Regions from separate parts of the Tigheibacillus halophilus genome, predicted to be linked through region 3. Evidence: riboswitches for the same ligand, from Rfam matches in the RefSeq annotation. Region 3 holds a riboswitch; each other region holds the start of a gene.
What was found. Region 3 has a riboswitch for cyclic di-GMP ahead of ACFSMW_RS18110 (anti-repressor SinI family protein). Riboswitches for the same ligand answer to the same signal wherever they lie in the genome.
Positions count from the first base shown of each region.

Region 1: linked by a shared signal. The riboswitch ahead of ACFSMW_RS11180 (hypothetical protein) and the one ahead of ACFSMW_RS18110 (anti-repressor SinI family protein) in region 3 are both predicted to bind cyclic di-GMP.
Region 2: linked by a shared signal. The riboswitch ahead of sinI (DNA-binding anti-repressor SinI) and the one ahead of ACFSMW_RS18110 (anti-repressor SinI family protein) in region 3 are both predicted to bind cyclic di-GMP.

Region 1 covers NZ_JBHUIZ010000010.1:28,427-32,696, forward strand. Annotated here, with positions in the region: partial or broken gene ACFSMW_RS11165 (GNAT family N-acetyltransferase) at 134-400, opposite strand; gene ACFSMW_RS11170 (CBO0543 family protein) at 518-1,036, shown strand; gene ACFSMW_RS11175 (CBO0543 family protein) at 1,033-1,599, shown strand; cyclic di-GMP riboswitch class I at 1,869-1,951, shown strand; gene ACFSMW_RS11180 (hypothetical protein) at 1,983-2,255, shown strand; gene ACFSMW_RS11185 (reverse transcriptase domain-containing protein) at 2,687-4,030, opposite strand.
Region 2 covers NZ_JBHUIZ010000003.1:1,058,886-1,063,155, reverse strand. Annotated here, with positions in the region: gene ACFSMW_RS05960 (LysM peptidoglycan-binding domain-containing protein) at 1-668, shown strand, start outside; gene ACFSMW_RS05955 (YiiX/YebB-like N1pC/P60 family cysteine hydrolase) at 902-1,465, shown strand; gene ACFSMW_RS05950 (hypothetical protein) at 1,515-1,841, shown strand; gene sinI (DNA-binding anti-repressor SinI) at 1,943-2,062, opposite strand; cyclic di-GMP riboswitch class I at 2,074-2,156, opposite strand; gene ACFSMW_RS05940 (hypothetical protein) at 2,844-3,017, shown strand; gene ACFSMW_RS05935 (hypothetical protein) at 3,094-3,414, shown strand; gene ACFSMW_RS05930 (hypothetical protein) at 3,491-3,637, opposite strand; gene ACFSMW_RS05925 (twin-arginine translocase TatA/TatE family subunit) at 3,669-3,857, opposite strand.
Region 3 covers NZ_JBHUIZ010000016.1:40,557-44,826, forward strand. Annotated here, with positions in the region: gene ilvD (dihydroxy-acid dehydratase) at 1-702, opposite strand, end outside; gene ACFSMW_RS18105 (FadR/GntR family transcriptional regulator) at 826-1,500, opposite strand; cyclic di-GMP riboswitch class I at 1,724-1,808, shown strand; gene ACFSMW_RS18110 (anti-repressor SinI family protein) at 1,789-1,920, shown strand; gene ACFSMW_RS18115 (GNAT family N-acetyltransferase) at 2,080-2,700, shown strand; gene ACFSMW_RS18120 (hypothetical protein) at 2,890-3,081, shown strand; gene ACFSMW_RS18125 (MFS transporter) at 3,272-4,270, opposite strand, start outside.

The sequences.
Region 1 (4,270 bases), on a different contig from region 3:
TTATCACCCCTTGTATAGTTATTATTCATAAAACAAGGGATTTTTTATGCTATCTTTTAACCAACATAATGGCCTTTTTCTTGAATACATTTGTTGGACAATCGCGCTCCGATTGCGGGAATATGTAATGAATTTATTCTTTGTAGTTTCTTTTTAAAAGTCCCATAAAAATGATGTCATGCCACTTTCCATTTCGATAAAGCTGTTCTTCCAATTTTCCTTCTTCAACAAACCCATGCCTCTGATACAATTTTATTGCCCGATCATTGAAAGAAAACACACGTAGATATACCTTATGCAAATTTAACTCTTTGAAAGCGAAATCCAATAATAGCTTAAATGCCTCCCGTCCATAGCCTTTGCTCCAGTAATCCTTATCTCCTATATCAATAATACATTTTATTCAACATTTGCGCCCGGATATAGTAGATCATTAAAAAGACCTTATTGGTTAGAATAAGACTATATGCTAGAATTAACCACGCTAAAGTAAATTCAATTGAAGGAATTAATAACTATGCACATTGCTATTACTATCTGGGCTGTCGTTGCTTCATGGAAGTTTTGGAATTGGGAGCGTTTTTATCGATATCACACAACAATGTTATACATAGCAACAATGAATTTATTATATCTCTTTTTTACCGCGGGTTATCATTTATGGAAAATGGAATCCGATATTGGACTTCCTGTCCCCATCATAAATATGTTATATACATTTATTGTTTTTCCATGTACGACAATTTTATTTCTATCTCGTTATCCAGAATACTTGAAAGGACAAATTTACCATAATTTGAAATGGATTTTTATTTACATTGGTGCTGAATGGGTTGGTAGTTTGTTTAACCTGATTACTTATGAACATGGGTGGAATTTGGGGTGGTCATTGCTTTTTGTTATCATGATGTTTTTGATGTTTCGTTTACATTATAAGAGACCGCTGTTTGCTTATTTGTTGACGTTTGTATTTACTGTTTTGATAATTTATTACTTCAAAATCCCTTGGAACATTCCAGTGGAGGATCGTTTATGATACAAATCACAAAGACTGTCGATATACAAGATGTCATGAAATCACAAAGAAGCCTGTACGAGACAAATTACGCATACTGGATGGAACATGTACTATTTTCTTTCAATTGGTGGTTTCTAATTATTATCAGTATTGTACCTTGGTTTATTTGGTGGAAATTAGTTGATAAAAAAAGACTGGTGGAGATTTCTTCTGTTGGACTTCTGTCTATGGTCATTGTATTAACTCTAGATTTGATAGGTAGTAGCTTTGTTTTGTGGACGTATGGATTTAATGTAGTGCAAATGATACTTCCGCAGATCACCATTGACCTTACACTATTACCCATTATAAACATGTTTCTTTATCAATTTATTCCCAGATGGAAACCGTATATAGTTGCAACTATTTTTGTTGCATTATTTGGTACTTTTCTTGTTGAACCACTTTTCGTTTGGATGGGCATATACATTCTTCATAGTTGGAAATATGTTTATTCGCTGCCTATTTATATTGCGTTTTCTATTGGTCTGAAATGGGTTTTACAGAAAACGAAAACCTGTCAGAATAATGCCAGACAGTAACCTTAAATAAACGGAAGCCTAACTTATTCCTTTAGGTTGGGCTTTTCATATGCTCCAATCTGGATAACCTTATATCACTTTTACCCTCAATACTATATTCTACATTCAATGGGGAGTTCCTGCATGATTCAAATATTCCACTCCAATGATTATAAAAAATCGAAGGATATCGTTGCGGAATTGATGCAGAATGCTTGACCGCGAACTTTGTCGAAAGAATAGCCTTACAAAGTATAGATTTAAAGCATTATAATCAAGCTAGGTACATAAAACATTATAGGCCAATCTACTGAAAGGTCGTGACGCAAAGTCACAGGTCTAAGGCAAACGCTATGATGGCTGGGCTGCAGAATAGGAGTGAACATGCAGAAGTTAGAAGCTGAATGGATGGAGCTCATTATTACTGCGAAACAATTAGGCTGTTGAAAAAATGGAAGGTAAGGCAAAAAGAAGCATTCCTATCCGATGGAATTCGGGATAAAATCAAATATGTGTTAACGAGGGGAGATCTACGCCCTATACGATTGGCAGCACCAAACGATGGATTGAAAAGTTTCATTAAGAAACATAAGCTAAGGAAGATTACCGTGCACGGACTACGGCATACTCATGCATCAATACTTTTTGAAGCTGGTGCATCAATCAAAGAAGTGTAGGATAGATTGAGCCACAATGAAATAGAAACCACTATGAACGTTTATACACACGTCACTCAATCTGTTGCTACAAAAACAGCAAATACATTCAAAGAATACATGAAAATTAATTAAATATGGTCACGAGCCTATTTTTGAGTAGTAAAAAAGCCCTTTTCAAAAGATGGAATAAGGGCTTCAACTGTTGATATATTAACGTTTTGAGAACTGAGGGAGGTAGTAGAATCAATGGTTACGGGTGATTTTGTATGCTACTTGTATGTTACGCCTACTTATCCACAGATTTTATAAAGCAATTGAAACAAAATTAGGCATACTTTTTTTAAGGATAAGGATATTAACTCAATAGTAAAACTCCATTGACAATTACATGATAGTCATGCAATATCTATTTCATACGCCTTGCTTTTATAGTTATCCTATAAACAAAATTATATTTTTGTATGAATTCTTAGTCCCATTTTCTTTTCAAGTTTTCCTTTTCTGTTCTTTATTTGCCTCAACATTTTATTATCCGTTTTAGGCGAAACATCATCAAAGATTCTTTGTGCATTCTTTGCATATGATATGAAATTCCCATAAGGCTTACGTTCAGCCCCCATGTCTGTGTACAACTGATAAATCCTTTTTCTATAAGGTATTTTTTTTAATCCTTTTTTGTATTGTATACGTCTTGCCCTATTAATTATAATTGAAGCATTCCTATAAAACTTATAAGGACTTTTCCCTCTTATTTTCACTGTGTTACCATCAAACAAAAATCCCAAGTAATCTAAATGTGAGTTTTTTCCAGATATTAAATTAATTATAGTCTCACTGAAATATTCGTAGCTATTAGTCTTTTCATCCTGGATAACGATTTTATTCTTCTCTGCAAAATCAAATATTTGTTGTGTAATCTTATTAAATTTATCATATGAAATTTTCTTGGGTAATACTATTATAAAGTCATCCGAATATCTTCTATATAGTCCATTATACTCCTCGACTATTTTATTCATTTCTAAATCAAATTCGATTGCATACACATTTGCAAATACACCACTAAGCGCAGTCCCCTGCGGTATTCCATATTTATTCTCATTATAGTTCGTCTTTTTTTTACGCTGAAATTTTCGAAACTGATTAACACTTTTAAAATAGCTAAACTGTCCTTTTTTTCTTAAATGGTTATCCGAGCCAAGAATATTGTTTATCTCATCTTTTTCATAGTAGCCGTACTTTGTGATTGACCGAAATATGTTATACCAATCTTTTGTTAATTCATTCCCGCCAAGGACACGAATTAAATTCTTCTTTAGTATTTTATGATCAATTTTATCAAAAAATTTGGTAAAGTCCCCTACTAGAATATACGCCTCTTTATTACTAATTATTGAATTTATAACTTCTGCCGAAAAGTCAATATTTGATTTGTTTCTTTTATTATCTCTGTATGCAGTTGCACATTGATCAATTTTATGATTTTTCATCCAATTATTATATGATTTATAAAGTTCTAGGGTGTAATACTTATATATGTAATTGTCTAGATGACCTGCATACATTATATCTCTGGGCTTTTTCTTAATTGGACGATTTTCTAATTCTGGATTGGGCTCATCAGTAAATCTCTCTGTTTCATCCACATAATGAATAAAAGGTAAAAAACTATGCGTTCTAATGTTTTCACTATTACACACATAGTCTTCTACCTTTTTAAATTCAATTCGTTTATCAAAATGAAGGTATTTCTTTTTCTGGAAATTTCTTTTTATTATTTCTTCATTAAGCATTTTATCGCCTCTTTTTTTGAGCGGAAGGAACCTCAGACCTAGCCTCTGTATTAAAATGTTCCTTCTGCACACCAGCCATAATCATTACACTATTGGCCATTTCTTTTGTGTAATATGCTAAGGGGTATTATAAACTAATCTGGTACAATGTTAATAATAATTCAATTAACCATGATAGGAGTGAATATATGGAAACGTTAATTACATTCTCTCTCCGGTGGATGTTTCAATTATTAATTA
Region 2 (4,270 bases), on a different contig from region 3:
GTGGCAGAATTGCTGGTTTCATCCACATGCACCAATACCAAAATGACATTGTTGTAGCTGGTGTTGCCATTGATAGAAACGATATTAAGAAAGCGCCTGGAGCGTGGAGCGAGATTGTCCAACATGTAGACAAACCTAAAACACAAACCGGTTCGAAGCAAGTAAGCAATAAAATTACTGGTGCCACATATACGGTAAAGTCTGGTGATACCTTAAGCGAGATAGCTGCAAGGTCTGGCGTTAGTGTGGCCAACCTGGTTAAGTGGAATAGGATTAAGAATAAAAATGTTATCAAGGTAGGACAAAAATTGAAGTTGAAAGCAAAGAAAGCAGCTTCAAAACCTGCTGCCAAAGCATCAACTTATATAATCAAATCGGGAGACACGCTGTCCGGTATTGCCAAAAAGTATGGAACTACTGTTAACAAGCTGGTCAGCTTAAATGGCATTAAGAATGCAAATAAGATATACGCTGGTCAAAAAATAAAAGTAACCGGATCTTCACCCAAGAAGAAAGCAACGGCTAAGAAATATCATGTGGTAAAGTCAGGAGATACAGTGTCGGGGCTGGCTGCTAAGTATGGCAGCACACAAGCACAGATAAAATCTTGGAATAAACTTTCCGACGTGAATTTGATAAAGATTGGTCAAAAATTAAGAGTGAAATAAAATAGCCCTCACATGAGTGAGGGCTCACCATTCAAAGGGCAAAAAATAAGCGAGCTAATACGTGCTTTTAGACTATTTTTTTCATGATGGATTCCATCATCATTGACTTTCCCAATATACAGTTTCTATTTTATATGTTATATTTTGATTTGTGAGAAAAAATAATGTTCCTAGAAAAACAGAAAGGAGAGCAGAAAATCTATCTATATTATTAAGAGAAGGAGTCTAAAATAATGGGAAAAAGAATTCTTTTGTTTTGTGTGGTTTTTTTGTCATGTTTTGTTACCCCTGCATTGGCATATAATTACCCCAATGGCACAGAAGCAAAACCTGGCGATATATTGGTGACAAGTGATACATCATCAAGCGGTATTTTAGGACATGCAGGGATTGTGGTGGATAAAAATAGATACCTAGAAACTAAAGGTCCAGGATATTTTCCTAAAATCTATAATTTGAAATCTTGGTTCTCAGATCGAAGCACCACTAAAGTTGTGAGAATTGGCAACGTAAAAGCAGCTAGAGATGCAGCTTCTTTTGCTAAAACATGGGATGGTGCGAAAGTTCCATATAAAATAACTAATAATTTATTAGATAACCATTACACGTATTGCTCTAAACTTGTTTGGCAAATTTATGCATTACATACACAAGGGATTTTTCCAGTAGAAGCTGCTATGGAAGGCAAACTTACAATTTGGCCACCGTATAACTTTTTAAACAGTAGAGTATATCTTTCGTCCGCGAAGCCTAAATTGGTATATAAAAAAGGTCTAATTGGTAAGGGAGATTTATAACAAGTTCTTTTAAGCTAACTTGATACAAACAAAAAATTCAGGTGATAAAATGAAAAAGACATTAGTTGCAATTTTAGCAATTATTCTCTTAGTGTTCAGTATACGGAGCGGTTATCTTCTAATTTTTTATGGTAATCCAAAAAAAATTAATGATGTAGAAAACATTATGTTAAACTATCTAAAAGAAGAAAAAGGCTATCAAGATAAAGATATCATATCAGTAAAAGGTAACTATAACTTTAAGGAACCCCATGGAGAAAAATATGGTGGCAGAGTTGTGTTGCGAACTGAAAACAAATTACAAAGCTACGAATATAAAATAAAAAAACATAAAGTTTTTGAATACGAAAAGATACCGTTTTATAGAAGAAACTAATACCCTAGAAATAAAAGTAATGCTGTTCTTTTATATTCTGTTAAAATGCTTATTCGGTTCTGCTATTGATGGAATAGAACAAGCCTTCACATCTGTGGGGGCTATCCTTCATTGTGATTGTATAACTTCTCTTTTAAAAACTCTCTTACACCCTCTTTATTCAACCCTAATTGTTTCGCAGTAATAATGAGTTCCATCCATTCAGCGTCTAACTTCTGCATGTTCACTCCTATTCTGCAGCCCAGCCATCATAGCGTGTTCCTTAGACCTGTGACTTTGAGTCACGTCCTTTCAGTCGATTTGTTTTTAATGTTTTATGTACCAGCTTGATTATAATGCTTTAGATCTATGCTTTGTAAGGATATTCTCTCGACAAGGTTCGTGGTCAAGCATCTGCATCAATTCCGCAATAACATCCTTCGCGTATTTATAATCATTGGAGTGGAATGTTTGATTCATGCAGGAATTCATCGCTAAATGTCGAATATAGTTATTGAGGATAAAAGTGATATAGGGTTATTCAATTAACGGGCTAGATTGTATAAGGGTTAGAAAGGAAAGGTCGAAAGGAAAAATGAACAGAAAAGCATTTAACATAATCGGATGGATTCTACTTTTAGTAATTGGGATTTCTTAGATTGCATTTAGTTATGCAAGTTGGTACTTGTTGTTACTTCCATTGTCTTATATATGCTTTTCAATTAGTGATGGTAGCATAAAAAAATTAAGAAAACTCACGATATCACAAGTCATTTTGATCTTATTTGCGTTGGCGGTCTCGGTGGTATTGTGTTTGGTTTAATTCAATTAGCGAATTATGTGATTAATGATAAGTTACATCTGACAGGAGTAATTAAGACATTCAGCCAAATAGTTGCTATTATTATCTCATTATTAAGTTTACTTTTGGCAGCATTGTATATAAGATATACAGTAAATTAAATACTAATAATTCGTAAACAGGGCAGATTATTGAACAGTGTTTAATGGGGAGGCGAAACCATGAAGAGTTTGCTATTGACCATTGGTATTATTGTGACCATTGGTTTTGGCGGATCATTTTTAATTCGCTTAATACGAGATTCGGCTTTTTATATTTCTTATTTCCTAGGAGGAGTTATAGGTATTATTATTTTAATCATTGGGATGTTCGCAACAGGTAAAAGAAAATCTTAAACAATCGGGAGCATTTGCTGCATATCAGTATTCAAGAATTGGGCCATTTTATGGCATAAGTAAAAGGGGAAATGAGATGAACTTAATCAAAACGAAACAATTTTTTGTGTTTTTATCGCTGTTATGTGCAATAGGCGTATTTTTAATGAGTAGTGCATTTCAAAGTATGGCATACTGGGGAAATGATTTGACTTGGTATTGGGTTGGAGTTGCTTTCACTTATTTTATTTGGTTGATGGGTATAGTTTTCATAGTCGTAGCAATTACTAGGAAAGTAAACGTGAAAGGAAATTTAATATTTGGACTGTCAATGTTGGGGATAGCGACATTTATTATATTAATTTGTGGTTTTCTTTGGACTACCTTTGTTATAATTGCAGGAATGTCTGGAATATGACCTTTTCAACTATCGGGCGCAATTGTTTAATAAAAGTAAAAAAGCCCTCACTCATGTAGGGGCTTTCACTTCTACCTTAACTCGCTACTCCAGAGAACACAATTCCGGCTATAACAAGTCCCGCAAACAAAGCAATTACAAAAAAATTAGCTGTAAAAGAATCACTTTTGTCAAGTTGGTCTTTTTCATTGATGTGTTTATCCAATTGTTTGTTTTCCTTCATTCTAATCCCTCCCCATTCCTGATTCCTGTCATTAGCCTTTTGAATCATTATCGTCATTATCTTTTTTCTCATCGCTCATTATTTGCTGTGCTGATTTTTTAAACTCTGATAATGCTTGTCCTACAGACTTGCCAATCTCCGGAAGTTTACTTGGTCCAAAGACGATTAATGCAACTACCAAGATCAAAATAAGCCCAGGTACACCAATATTTGAAAGCATGAAATTTTATCTCCTTCAATATGAGTATCTTTATTATAACGAGAGTATTACGTAATTTATTTTATCATAAAATGTTATTTATATGTAATTGTGGTCCAAGTATTATCAGTTTCCAATAGCATATATTGTTTGTTACAATTAAAAAATAAGGAATGGCAATTATTATTCTAATCTCGGTGGGTTTATTAATTGGCAGGATAAAATCACGAAATTAATTAGCCCTTGGTGCTGCGGCTGCATGCTGATATTAAAAGGTGAGGTGTCAACTTTTCTCTGTAATCTATCGAAAAATAGATTGATTGAAAACCCAACAGTGTTGTTCTCCATCTTTTTTTACAATTAAATAATTACTTTTTTTGTAAAATATGCTAATCTTATAGGTGATTAATTCTGTTAAATTAAAGGAGAATTTC
Region 3 (4,270 bases):
CGCCTCGCGGATCAATTCTTGGCGCTTCTCGCTCGTGGCGACAATGGAGCCATTTCCGGGAAGGGCTACACCTAACATTTCCATTAAACAATTCATGGAATTTGCTGTGAACATGCCTGAACAAGATCCGCATGTTGGACATGCATTATTTTCGATATTGTTAAATTCTTCTTCTGTCATCTTACCTGATTTATAAGCACCGACACCTTCAAAAACCGACGTAAGCGAAAGTTGTTTTCCAGTCGAGCTTTTACCGGCTTCCATAGGTCCTCCAGAAACAAAGACGGAAGGTACATTTGTACGAGCAGCGGCCATTAACATACCAGGAGTAATCTTGTCACAATTCGGAATATAAAATACGCCGTCAAACCAATGCGCATTTATAACAGTTTCGGCACTGTCAGCAATTAGTTCACGACTAGGTAATGAGTAGCGCATACCAATGTGTCCCATTGCAATGCCATCATCAACGCCAATGGTATTGAATTCAAATGGAATGCCACCGGCCTCGATGATTGCCTCTTTTACGACATCTGCAAATGCACGTAAATGCACATGTCCAGGGATAATATCAATATAAGAATTACAGACACCAATAAACGGTTTTCCCAAATCTTTCGCTTTTACTTTCCCAGTTGCATATAACAGACTGCGGTGGGGAGCACGATCAACCCCGATTTTAATCGTATCACTTCTTCTCATCTGCGCACACCCTTGCTTTTTTGTTTGTATAATGTATTTTATATAGTGTGTTGTCTGCTGTCAATAGTGTTGTATGACAAAAAAGACATCTTAGAGCTTGCTAAGATGTCTTAAAGTGAATTGTTATTCAATTCCTAACTCTTTCATGGCATGCAAAATATGGATTTTCATTGCACTTTTTGCACCTTCAGGATTACGATTTTTCATAAAATCCATCATCATGCTATGATCGTTAATGGTGTCTTTGATGGCCATTTCTTTTTTATTGGATAATATGACTCCCTTGTCAATAGCTTGATAAATGACCGGCATCAGTTTTTCCATAAATTCATTATGGGTAGCTTTAACGATGGATTGATGGAATTTTTGTTCTAATTCCGTCCGATCCTCGTTATGCTTTATTTTTTGTTCTATTCGCCTTCCATATTCTAAAATACGCTTCAATTCAGTATCACTTGCCCGAATCGTTGCATAATACGCAGCTTCCGGTTCAAAAATCAAACGCATTTCATACAAGTCCTTCGCATTTATTTTGGCGTCTGCCAAAAAACTGAAGGATTCTATATTATTTACATCGATGTCTTCTTTTACATAGGTGCCTTTTCCCCGTCTGATCTCCAAAATGCCATTCGTAACTAATATGCGAATAGCCTCCCGAAGTGTGGTTCTGCTTATATCCAGTTCCTCGGATAGTTCATTCTCGTTTGGCAGCTTATCACCAGGCAGGAATCTTTTTTCTACAGCAATCATTGACATTATATCATCAGCGATACTATCAGATAGCCTTTTTGGCATCATATATTTTATCAACCTTTTTTCTTTTCAGTATAGCATAGAGGTATAAAGATCTCATGTAGATAAAATGTTGAGCGACCGCTCCTAGCTGGATTAACCACTAAAACCTTTGATAGCATAGGTGTGGCGAATAATCGCCGAGAAATGGAAACCTTCAGTGAATTGCAAACTTTGTCGAAGGTTTTTAATCAAAAAAACAGAAAAAGGTGATAAAATAGTCCTATAGAACACTAAAAGGCAAGTCAACTGAAAGGTTGATACGCAAAGTCACAGATCTAAGGGTTTATACCTATGATGGCTGGGCTGCAGACAGGAGTGATTATGCAGGGACTGGATGAAGAATGGGTAATGTTGATATTGGCAGCGAAAGAACTCGGTTTGACCAAGGGAAATGTAAGGGATTTTTTAAATGAAGAGTTGTAAGGCTTCCCCCTTTGGATTTCACATTATCCAAGGGGGGATTTTGAATTAAAAGTGGAACCAATTACATTCGGAAATAAACGTGATCGCTGCAATAAGCATTTGCCTACAAAGAACGACGTACAGCAATATAACATTTCATATAAAGTGATCATGTTTAGGATGAATATCAAAGATTTTGGGGGGCTTGAAGTGGAGATAAGACCTTACCGCTCCAAAGATGAAATCGGCTGGGTTCGATGCAGAACACTTTCATTTTTGGACACTGCCTATTTTGATCATGTGCTAAATAAAAAAGAGACATACCAGAATCCAGCAATTGAATTAGTCGCAATCGAAAATGAACAAATTGTTGGCTTACTGGATATCGAATACGAGAAAACTGAAAAATCAATATGCACAAAAGGTGAAGGGCTCGGCGGAATGATTTGGCATATTGCTGTTCACCCTGATTACCGGAGAAGGGCCATCGGAACGAGATTATTAAAGACAGCAGAAAAGATTGCCGAAGAAATAGGTTTAAACTATCTCGAAGCATGGACTAGGGATGATCGATGGGTTAATGAATGGTATGTAAAAAGTGGTTTTGATAAAGTTTACTCCTATTTACAAGTGTTTATGGCTGGTGATAAGGAAATCAATAAAGCAATTAAAGTAAACGATCCGCAACTTAAGGTTATACAAGCCTTCGCTCATTATTCAGGGGAGGATAAGGAAGAAGGGGTCAAATCTAATTTTGAGCGGGTCCATGAATGCAATTGCTATGAAAAAAATTTAATCTAGTATGCTATAAGGACAATGGAGAAGGATTTCTGAATAATGCTCAAATAAAATGGAGGGGAAGGCAGAACAGATGGTACCCTGTATTTTTTGTGAAATAACCAAGAAAAAAGAAGCATATATCACTCATGAGAATGAATATGTTTGTTGCTTTTGGATAGGTATCCGATAAACAAAGGGCATAGCCTTGTTGTGCCTAAAAAATATTATCAAGAGTGCTATGAAGTTAATTCGAGCATTTTGCCGCAGATTATTCTTGCATCTCAACGAGTAGCAATTGCCCTAAAAGCATTATTGAAACGAATGGCAATACTCTCATGCAAGACAGTGGGATATTCAAGGACGTCGAGCATTTGCATATGCATATCATCCCACGTTTTATAAAGCTAAAAAATTTTCTCCAACATGTTGGTCAACAATAATGCCATCCATGGAGATGTTAGTTTTTGAAGAAATGGGCAGGAAAGAATTTGTAGCTGTGCAAGTGAACGTGCAATGGTAGAGAGGATTAAAAAAATGCGGCAGGTGAGCACATTCACCGCCGCATTTTTGATTATTGAAGAGTGTATTCTGTTTAATTTGCTTTGCTTTCCGATACGGGAAGTCTCGTATCTGCAGAAAGCGAACGTTCTTTTTTGCCATGCATGAAATAATAGAGAATCGTTGTAGCTAGGACCATGATTCCCATGATGATATATAAACTGCTATATCCAGTTAATGGAATGACGTATCCTAACAAGTATGGTCCAAATCCAATTCCAGCATCGAGCGCAATATAGTAGGTTGACGTTGCTAATCCGACTCTATGTGGGGGCGTCACCTTCACTGCGATTGCTTGGGTGGTAGATTGCATATTACCGAACCCGAAGCCCATAAGTGCTCCAGCTAATAACAAAGGAATACTGCTTGACACGGAGCTTAACAGCAGTAAACCAGCTCCAAATAGAATGAAAGCTGGATACATAACCATGTTGGCACCTTTTAAATCCATTAAGCGTCCTGTGAAAGGACGTGATACCAGGATTGCTACTGCATAGACAATGAAAAACAGACTTGCAGCGTCTACCAGGTCGATTTCAATCGCATAAAAATTAATAAAAGAAAGGACGCTGGCATAACCAAGCGATATGATGATGACAACAAGTGCGATCGGCATTGCTTTTGGCTCGATAAAGTCTGAAAGCTTTAACTTCATACTTCCTGCAGATTGAGGCGTTTTTTTCACGACTGGTATTTTAGCGAATAAGGATATGATGAAACTGATGATTGCTAATGCCAGACAAAAACTGAAAATCACTTCATAAGTCGTATGCTGACTCATATAAAGACCGATGAAGGGACCAATTGCTGTTGCAAGCGTGATACTCATGCTGTAATAGCCGATGCCTTCTCCTTTTCGTTCTGCGGGCAGTACTTCCGCCACGATGGTTCCGGTTGCTGTACTTGCCGCCCCGAGTGCTATGCCGTGTAATAGACGCGTGATCATTAGAAGGGTGATTCCGCCATGGATGAAATATAGCAGAGAGGTCAAAATAAAAAATAACAGTCCAAAATATAACATTTTTCTGTTGCC